DNA from 3 places in the Caulobacter sp. LARHSG274 genome. Region 2 is predicted to be linked to each of the others. Evidence: predicted binding sites of a transcription regulator. Region 2 holds the regulator's gene; each other region holds the start of a gene.
What was found. Region 2 encodes LexA, which represses DNA repair genes until DNA is damaged. Its sites were predicted from a motif close to ATGTTCNCNANNTGTTCT; they were not measured.

Region 1 (3,269 bases), on a different contig from region 2:
GCCAGGCGGCGCTCTTCCTCGAGGCCCTTTTCGCCCTTGTCGTCCATGCTGCGCTGGCTGGGGAACACGCCTTCCTCCCAGCCGGGCAGAAACACCAGCGGGAACTCCAGGCCCTTGGCCGAGTGCAGGGTCATGATCCAGACCGCGTCGTCGCCGGCCCCCTTGTCCAGGTCCATGACCAGCGACACGTGCCCCAGATAGCCCTCGAGCGTGTCGAAGGCGCTCATCGACTGCACCAGTTCCTTCAGGTTCTCCAGCCGGGTCTGGCTGGTGGGGCCCTTGTCGAGGCGCAGCGCGTCGGTATAGCCGCTCTCCTCCAGCACCGCCTCCATCACTCGCTGGTGCGGGGTGGTGGCGGCCAGGGCGCGCCAGCGGTCGAGGTCGCGCAGGAAGTTGGCCAGCGCCGTGCGGGTGCGGGCCGGCAGGTCGTCGCCGCCGATGATCACCCGCGCCGCGTCGACCGTCGACATGCCTTCGGCCCGGGCGATCTGCAGCAGCTTCTGCACCGAGGTGTCGCCGATGCCGCGCTTGGGCACATTGACGATGCGCTCGAAGGCCAGGTCGTCGTCGGGCGACTGGATCAGGCGCAGATAGGCGTGGGCGTCGCGGATCTCGGCCCGCTCGAAGAACCGCGGGCCGCCGACCACCTTGTAAGGGATCTGCAGCATCACGAAGCGCTCTTCGAAGGCCCGCATCTGGAACGAGGCGCGGACCAGTATGGCCATGTGGCTGTACTTGCGGCCGGCCCGCTTGGCCTTCTCGATCTCGTCGGCGACCATCCGGCTCTCGGCCTCGCCGTCCCAGACGCCGCTGACCTTGACCTTCTCGCCGCCGGCCGCCTCGGTCCACAGGGTCTTGCCGAGCCGGCTCTTGTTGGCGTCGATCAGGCCCGAGGCGGCGGCCAGGATGTGCTCGGTCGAGCGGTAGTTGCGCTCCAGCTTGACGACCTTGGCCCCGGGGAAGTCGCGCTCGAAGCGCAGGATGTTGTCGACCTCGGCCCCGCGCCAGCCATAGATCGACTGGTCGTCGTCGCCCACGCAGCAGACGTTCTGGCGGCCCTGGGCCAGCAGCCGCAGCCACAGGTACTGGGCGACGTTGGTGTCCTGGTACTCGTCGACCATCACGTACTGGAAGCGCCGCTGGAAGTCGGCCAGCACGTCCGGATGGCTGGTGAACAGGGTGATGTTGTGCAGCAACAGGTCGCCGAAGTCGCAGGCGTTGAGGATCCGCAGGCGTTCCTGGTACTGGCGGTAGAGGCTGACGCCCTTGCCGGCGGCGAACTCGCCCGCCTCGCTGGCCGGCACCTTGTCGGGGGTCCAGCCGCGGTTCTTCCAGGCGTCGATCAGGCCGGCCAGGGTCCGCGGCGTCCAGCGCTTGGCGTCGATGTTGGCGGCCTCGATCAGCTGCTTGAGCAGCCGTTCCTGGTCGTCGGTGTCGATGATCGTGTAGCTGGACTTCAGGCCCAGCAGCTCGGCGTGGCGGCGCAGGATCTGGGCGGCCACCGAGTGGAAGGTGCCCAGCCAGCGCAGGCCCTCGGCCTCGTCGCCGATGATGTGGGTGATCCGCTCGCGCATCTCGCGGGCGGCCTTGTTGGTGAAGGTGACGACCAGCAGCTCCCACGGCCGGGCCCGGCCGGTGGCCAGGATGTGGGCCAGGCGGGTGGTCAGCACCCGGGTCTTGCCGGTGCCCGCGCCGGCCAGCACCAGCACCGGGCCTTCGGTGGCCTCGACCGCGGCGCGCTGCTCGGGGTTCAGCCCCTCCAGATAGTTCGGACGGGAGCCTTCCGGCGCGCGCGGGCGGGCCAGGTCGGAGATGCGCGGGGCGGGCAGGTCGCCGGGGAAGCTGTGCGAGTCGGGGCCTAGGGACATGGAACATATGTAGCACAAAGATCGGCCGGCTTAAGCCCCAGCCCCGCGATCCCGCAGGCCAGCCGGCGGGCGGGAACCGGAACCTCGGTTCCACCGCGCCGTTTCTCTTGCGGGACGGAAGCGACAAGGAGGCCGAACATGGCCGAAGATTCCAATACGGGCGGGGGCGGCGCCGGCATGGCCTTCATCGTCGGCGCCCTGGTGGTCGTCGTGGCGGTGCTGGCCTTTCTGATGTTCAGCGGCGGCTTCACCCAGAAGAAGAAGGTCGACGTCGACATCAGCGCCTCGGCGCCGCAACTGCCCGCCGCGCCCAAGGTCCCCGACGCGCCCAAGCCGCCGAGCGCGCCGCAGCCCGGCGGCTAGGAGCGGCGGCGATGATCCATGACCCCGGCGTCCATCCCCGCCACCACACCGGATGGATCGGCGCGGCCCTGTTGGCGGTGCTGCTGGCGCTGATCGCGGCGCTGGTCTGGAGCGGCTGGCGTTCGGGCGTGCTGGCGGTGCGGCCGGGCGACCTGTCGATGCGCGTGCCGGCGGCCCCCGTCCTGCCGCGGCGCGACACCGCCCCTAATCCGAACCCTGCGCCCCTGCCCAGGCCAGGGCCGGGCGTCACCAACGGCTAGGCTCAGCCCTTCGGGCCGGCCGCATTGCAGTGCAGGGCGAACACCCGGCAGGCTGAGGCCAGGGGCCGCGCGCCGCGTCCAGCGTCGATCCGCTGGATCAGGCCGGCGATGCTGATGGCGTCGGCCGCGGCGGCGGCCTGCAGCACGGCCCAGAACTCCGGCTCCAGGGCCAGGGAGGTGGCGTGGCCGGCCAGGTTGATCGAACGCTTTTTCAGACTGCCCATTGGCCCGTCCCCAAGTCGCCGTCACGGGAACCCACCGGAATGAAGGTGACGCAACGGCCTCTCTATAGGGTTCGCCGGAAGGATGCCCTATGCGCGTGGCGGCGCAAGTCCCCCCGCCGATCAAATCAACCGAAGATGGCGCTTGGCGGCCTTCAGGCCTCGCGATAGCGGGCGATCAGCGGGTCGGCGGCCGCCTCGGCCAGGATCCAGTCGCGGAAGGCGGCGATCTTGCGCGTGCGCCGGCGCTCGGCCGGATAGGCGATCCAGTAGCCGCCGCCATAGCGGGGGGCGACGTCGAACGGCGCGACCAGCCGGCCCTGGGCGATCTCGCGGGCGAAGAAGATCGGCGAGCCCAGGGCCACGCCCTGGTCGGCCAGGGCCGAGGCCACCTCCAGCGCCTGGGCGTCGGCCCGCAGCCGCGGCTCGGCCGGCGGCGTGGCCCAGGTCACGCCCGCAGCCGCGAACCAGGTCGCCCACTCGGCGGACGAACCGATGCGCGGGACGTCGACCAGGTCGGCCGGCGCGGCCAGACCGCCGATCGCCTGCAGGAAGCT
Region 2 (3,269 bases):
GACGTGGTGCGCATGGAGGCGGCCGGAGCCAAAGCCATGCTGGTCGGCGAAAGCCTGATGCGCCAGGCCGACGTGACGGCGGCGACCCGAGCCCTGCTGGGCTAGACGGCTGGCCAGGCTCTACAGAAACCGCTTCGGACGCGGTCGCGGGCGCAAGGGATGGGCGGCCCTGGCGGTCGTCCTGGCGGCGGGGCTGGGGGCGCTCGGCTGGACCCTGTCGCACGGCCCGCCCCCCCCGAAGACCGCCCGGCCGACCATCGCCGCCCCTCCGCCGCCCGCCGCCCTGCCCCTCAAGCCCGAGGACTGGCGCGGCGCGATCGACTATCGCGCCCTCGACACGCGCATCCAGGCGATGATGGCCGACAAGTCCATGACCGGGCTGGCGATCGCCGTGGTCGAGAACGGCCGCCTGTCCTTCGTCCAGGGCTACGGCCTCACCGCCGCCGAGGACGGCCGCAAGGTCGAGGCCGACACGGTGTTCCGCTGGGCCTCGCTGTCCAAGACCGTGGCCAGCACGCTCAGCGCCCGCCTGGCCCAGGACGGGGTGTTTTCCCTGTCCGACCCGCTGGGCAAGTTCGACACCAGCCTGCGCCTGCCGGGCGGGGCCGACCGCACCCTGACCGTCGAGCAGCTGCTGTCCCAGCGCACCGGCCTGCCCCGCAACGCCTATGACGGCTGGCTCGAGGGCGGGCGCGATCCGCGGGAGATCCGGGCCAGCCTGGCGGCCGTGCCGCTGCTCTGCCCGCCGGGGACCTGCCACAGCTACCAGAACATCGCCTATGACACGATCGGAGAGGTCATCGAGCGGGCCACCGGCCGATCCTATGCCCAGGAAGCGCGGCGGCGATTGTTCCTGCCGCTGGGCATGACCAGCGCGACGGTCGGCCTGGAGGGCCTGGAGGCGGCCCGGTCCTGGGCGCGGCCGTCCCACCAAGGCCGGGCGACGCCGCTGGCCGACGCCTATTACCGCATCCCCGCCGCGGCGGGGGTCAACTCCGACATCGTCGACCTGGCGCGGTGGATGCAGGCGCAGATGGGCCAGGCGCCGGCGATCTTGCCGGCCAAGGTGCTGGCCGAGATCCAGCGCCCGCGCGTCAACACCGGCCGGCCCTATGGCAATTCGCCCCTGGGGCGGGCGCTGGAGCATCCCGGCTATGGCCTGGGCATGCGCAGCTTCACCTACAAGGGCCACCGGCTGGTCGGCCACAGTGGCGCGGTGACCGGCTATCGCTCGACCGTGATGTTCGACCCGGCCACCAAAACCGGGGTGGTGATGCTGTGGAACAGCGACAGCAGCCTGCCCTTCAAGCTGCAGGCCGAGGTCTTCGACAACGCCTACCACCGGCCGTTCACCGACTGGCTCGGCCTGGACGGCGGCCAGCCGAACCTCGCCCCCTGATCCGATTCGGCTGCGCCTCCACCCCGGATGCGCCTGCCGAGGGCGATCCGGCTGGCGGGCCGCCGGCCCCGAACCCGTTCTACGGCCTGTATTTCCTCGGGAATTCGCCCGCCGGCCCGGCGAACACCGTTAACTTGACATCAACGAAGAACACCTAGAGAACATTCACAGAGGTTTGCGGTTTGTTCCGCGACGACTGGCGAGGCCGGACATGCTTACGCGCAAGCAGCACGAGCTGCTGATGTTCATCCATGAACGGATCAAGGAGACCGGCGTCTCCCCCTCCTTCGACGAGATGAAGGAGGCGCTGGACCTGGCGTCCAAGTCGGGCATCCACCGGCTGATCACCGCCCTGGAGGAGCGCGGCTTCATCCGCCGCCTGGCGCACCGGGCCCGGGCGCTGGAGGTGGTCAAGCTGCCGCAGCAGGCCACCACCGCCGCCCCGCCCAAGGGCCGCGGCGCCTTCCGGCCCCAGGTGCTCGAAGGCGGCGGGCCCGCGCCGTCCGCCCCCTACCCCGTCCCGATCGCCGCCGACACCAGCCGCGAACTGCCGATCCTCGGCCGCATCGCCGCCGGCACCCCGATCGACGCCATCCAGCACGAGCGCGAGCGCCTGCCGGTGCCCGAAACCATGCTGGGGGCCGGCGAACACTATGTGCTCGAGGTCCAGGGGGACTCGATGATCGAGGCCGGCATCCTCGACGGCGACTATGTGATCATCAAGAAGGGCGACACCGCCAATTCCGGCGAAATCGTCGTGGCCCTGGTCGGCGAGGAAGCCACCCTCAAGCGCCTGCGCAAGAAGGGCGGCTCGATCGCCCTGGAAGCCGCCAACCCCAAGTACGAAACCCGCATCTTCGGCCCCGACCAGGTCGAGGTCCAGGGCAAGCTGGTGGGCCTGATCCGGCGGTATCATTAGTTTGATCGCCTCCCCGGCATTCGCCCATAGGCGGTAAGCTACTATTTTCCTCATCCTGAGGCGCCCGCGCAGCGGGCCTCGAAGGACGCAGGGCCGGCCCGCTCCGTGCGTCCTTCGAGGCTCGCCGGCGGCGAGCACCTCAGGATGAGGAAGATCAAGCCAGGCCCAAGGTCCTAACTTACCGCCCATGGGCGAATGTCGGGACCCAGATCGTAAAACGCCCCCTAGGTCGCCATTCCCGCCGGCCGGTTCTCGGCATATTGCGGCACGTTCAGCGGCGGCAGCCAGGGTTCGCGGCGCTTGACCCAGACTTCGTACTGCGGCGTGAATTGGCCCACCGCGTCCAGGCCGCCCAGGTGGATCTCGATCTCGCCGTCGCCCTCGCCTTCCGCCGTCCAGAACAGCGGCGAGCCGCAGGTCGGGCAGCCGTGGATCAGGCCGTGCTCGGCGCCGGTCCAGATCGCAGGCCTCCCCTCGATCCGCACCTTGTCGCTTGGGAACGCCGCGAAGGCGTTGAACGGCGCGCCATGGCGCTTGCGGCAGGTCAGGCAATGGCACACCCCCACCCGCAGCGGCTCGCCCGTCGCGACATAGCGCACCGCCCCGCACGCGCACCCGCCTTCCCGTTCCATGATCGCCTCCATCGCTCGTCCGGCCTAAACGCCCGACGCGCCGCTCGGCTCAAAAGAAGGCCAGCCGTCCCTCCAGTTCGGCGGACGGATGAGCCGCCAGCCGCGGCAGGCCGGCCCTGCACTCTCAGCATGCCTATCGCCCCGAAACGCCTGTCCACGGCCGCGCGCCGCGCAGCGGCTGGGCCCAGACGATCCACCAGCCGTCGCGGCGACGATAGAGCTCGGCCGCCCCGCCGGCCGCGAAGTCGGCGGCGTCGAGCACGATGCGGTCGCGGCAATTGGCCGGCAGGTCGGGCGCCGGTCCCCGCAGGACGACGAT
Region 3 (3,269 bases), on a different contig from region 2:
CGGCTGTCGGGCGACCTCCTGACCTACGACCATCCCGACAACGCCGACGTCATCGCCGTGGCCGAGCGGCGCAAGGGCCTGCCGGTGGCCCTGGGGGTGTTCTACCTGCACGCCGGCCGCGCCTGCGGCCTGAACCTGCACGGCGTCGACTTCCCCGGCCACTTCCTGCTGCGCATCGAGACCGACGAAGGCCCCCTGGCCCTGGATCCGTTCAGCGAGGGCCGGGTGGTGCTGCCGTCGGAGCTGTCGCGGCGGGCCCTGCACACCGGCCTGATGCCCGATGTCGCCGCCAAGCTCGACGTGCTGATGAGCCCGATCTCCGACCGGGCGGTGCTGATCCGCCTGCAGAACAACATCTTCGCCCGCGCCCAGCAGGCGCGCGACTGGGCCCGGGCCGAGCGCTCGGCCCTGCGCCGGGCTCTGCTCAACCCCACCGACCACCACCCCTGGCTCGACGTCGCCGCCGCCCGCGAGGGCCAGGGGGCGCTCGGCGGGGCCCTGCAGGCGCTGTCGCGGGCCCAGGTCCTGGACGGCGGCGCGACTGTCGCGGCCCGCGCGGCCCGCGAGCGCATGCGGTTGCGGCTGAACTAAAGGCTCCTGGCCTCAATCGCTCCGACCATCGTTCAGCTGCAATGCGGATTAGAGATTCCGATCGTGTGCAGCCGGGCCTCGATCGACGTCGCCCCTCGCATTCGGGCTCAGGCCGCCCTAACTAGGCAGTCGCGGCGCGGGGTTCCCGCGCCGCCAAGCCGATCCGGAGCCGTCATGTCGCTGAGAGTCGCCGTCCAGATGGATCCCGTGCTCGGGATCAATATCGAAACCGACACCACCTTCCTGATGATGATGGAGGCCCAGACCCGCGGCCACAGGCTGTGGTTCTACACCCCCGACAAGCTGTCGATGGAGGACGGCCGGGTGTTCGCCCGCGCCCAGACCCTGGTCCTGAGCAACGTCAAGGGCGCCCATGCGCAGCTCGGCGCGGCCGGGGTGCTGGACATGAAGGACGATGTCGACGTGGTGCTGATGCGCCAGGACCCGCCGTTCGACATGGCCTATATCACCGCCACCCATTTCCTCGAAAAGGTCCACCCCCACACCCTGGTGGTCAACAACCCGGCCGAGGTGCGCAACGCCCCCGAAAAGCTGTTCGTCACCGACTTCCCCGGCGTGCAGCCGCCGACCCTGATCACCAGCGATCACGAGGCGATCTACGACTTCCGCGCCCGCCACGGCGACATCGTGCTCAAGCCGCTCTATGGCGGCGGCGGCTCGGGCGTGGCCCGGCTGCTGCTCGACGACCCCAATCTCGACGCCCTCCTCGAGCTGCACGCGATGATCGGCCGCGAGCAGGTGATCGCCCAGAAGTTCGTGCCGGCCGTCAGCCTCGGCGACAAGCGGATCCTGCTGGTCGACGGCGAGCCGGTGGGGGCCATCAACCGCGTGCCGGCCGCCGGCCAGGTGCGCTCGAACCTGCGGGTCGGCGGCCGGGCCGAGGCGGTCGAGCTGACCCCGCGCGACCTGGAGCTCTGCGCGATCATCGGCCCGGAACTGAAGCGGCGCGGCCTGCTGTTCGTCGGCATCGACGTGATCGGCGAATATCTGACCGAGATCAACGTCACCTCGCCGACCGGGGCCCAGCAGTTGAAGCGGTTCGGCGGCGCCGACGCGGCCGCGGTGCTCTGGGATCGGATCGAGGCGCTATGCTCCCGCTCCGCGTGAGGAACATGCCCTAGGGTTTTGAACCGTCACACTTTCCTGAAACGTTCGTTTTTTGTTCTTGCTCCGCTCCAACAGCCATGCTTGGCTTGTGGATAAATTTGCGCTGGGAGCGAAAAACAATGGCGGCGAAGGTCGTCACCGTGGCGTTCGAAGGGGTCGAGGCGCGCCGCGTCGACGTCGAGGTGCAGCTGACCGGCGGCCAGCAGGTCATGGTCATCGTCGGCCTGGGCGACAAGGCGGTGGCCGAGAGCAAGGAGCGGGTGCGCGGCGCCTTCGCGGGCCTGGGCCTGGCCCTGCCCGGCAAGCGGATCGTCGCCAACCTGGCCCCTGCGGACATGCCCAAGGAAGGCAGTCACTACGATTTGCCGATCGCCCTGGCGGTGATGGCGGCCATGGGGGTGATCCCGCTCGACGCCCTCGATGGCTGGGCGGCGATGGGCGAACTGTCCCTGGACGGACGGATCGTCGCCGCGGCCGGGGCCCTGCCGGCGGCCATGGCGGCCGGGGCGATGGACCTGGGCCTGATCTGTCCGGAGGCCTGCGGGGCCGAGGCGGCCTGGGCCGGCGGCACCCGCATCCTGGCCCCGCGCTCGCTGGTGGCCTTGATCAACCACTTCCGCGGCGGCCAGGTGCTGTCCGCTCCCGCGCCCGGCCCGGTGGTCGAGGGCGAGACCGCCAAGGACCTGCGCGACGTCAAGGGCCAGGAGCACGCCAAGCGGGCCCTGGAGATCGCCGCGGCCGGCGGCCACAACCTGCTGTTCTGCGGCCCGCCCGGCTCGGGCAAGTCGATGCTGGCCCAGCGCCTGCCGGGCCTGCTGCCGCCCCTGACCTCGACCGAGCTGCTGGAGACCTCGATGGTCCATTCGGTGGCCGGTCTGATCGCCAAGGGAACCCTGACCCGGGCCCGGCCCTACCGCTCGCCGCATCACAGCGCCAGCATGGCGGCCCTGACTGGCGGCGGGCTGAAGGCCAAGCCCGGCGAGGTGTCGCTGGCCCACAACGGCGTGCTGTTCCTCGACGAACTGCCGGAATTCGGCGTCCAGGCCCTGGACAGCCTGCGCGGCCCGCTGGAGGTGGGCGAGGTGATGGTGGCCCGGGCCAACGCCCATGTCCGCTATCCGGCCCGGGTGCAGCTGGTGGCGGCGATGAACCCGTGCCGTTGCGGCCATGGCGGGCCAGGACGCGGCGCCTGCGGCAAGGCTCCCCGCTGCCAGCGCGACTACCAGGGTCGGGTCAGCGGCCCATTGATGGACCGCATCGACCTGACCGTCGACATGCCCGCCGTCACCGCCGCCGACCTGGCCCTGCCGCCGCCGTCGGAGGGCACGGCCGAGGCCGCCGCCCGCGTCGCCCAGGCCCGCCGCCTGCAGCTGGAGCGGGCCGAGGCCCTGGCCGAGATCATGACCGGGACGCCGACCGGCGCCGAGGCCCTGAACGGCCGGGCCGAAGGGCGCTTCCTGGAGAAGATCGCCGATCTCGACGAGGCCGGCCGCAACCTGCTGGCCCGCGCCGCCGAGGCCGGTCGGATCAGCGCCCGCGGCTGGACCCGC

Region 1: a site for LexA is predicted at 1,869-1,886, ahead of ACIPQB_RS21715 (ATP-dependent helicase). Genes of this name have one in related genera too.
Region 3: a site for LexA is predicted at 1,761-1,778, ahead of ACIPQB_RS02160 (YifB family Mg chelatase-like AAA ATPase). Genes of this name have one in related genera too.

The regions. Positions count from the first base shown of each region.
Region 1 covers NZ_JBIXJO010000019.1:31,799-35,067, forward strand. The annotation lists gene ACIPQB_RS21715 (ATP-dependent helicase) at 1-1,868, opposite strand, end outside; gene ACIPQB_RS21720 (hypothetical protein) at 2,007-2,231, shown strand; gene ACIPQB_RS21725 (hypothetical protein) at 2,243-2,491, shown strand; gene ACIPQB_RS21730 (ribbon-helix-helix domain-containing protein) at 2,494-2,715, opposite strand; gene ACIPQB_RS21735 (LysR substrate-binding domain-containing protein) at 2,868-3,269, opposite strand, start outside.
Region 2 covers NZ_JBIXJO010000003.1:383,175-386,443, forward strand. The annotation lists gene trpC (indole-3-glycerol phosphate synthase TrpC) at 1-105, shown strand, start outside; gene ACIPQB_RS10055 (serine hydrolase domain-containing protein) at 215-1,399, shown strand; gene lexA (transcriptional repressor LexA) at 1,611-2,318, shown strand; gene ACIPQB_RS10065 (GFA family protein) at 2,543-2,950, opposite strand; gene ACIPQB_RS10070 (ComEC/Rec2 family competence protein) at 3,084-3,269, opposite strand, start outside.
Region 3 covers NZ_JBIXJO010000001.1:459,272-462,540, forward strand. The annotation lists gene ACIPQB_RS02150 (SirB1 family protein) at 1-591, shown strand, start outside; gene gshB (glutathione synthase) at 766-1,719, shown strand; gene ACIPQB_RS02160 (YifB family Mg chelatase-like AAA ATPase) at 1,839-3,269, shown strand, end outside.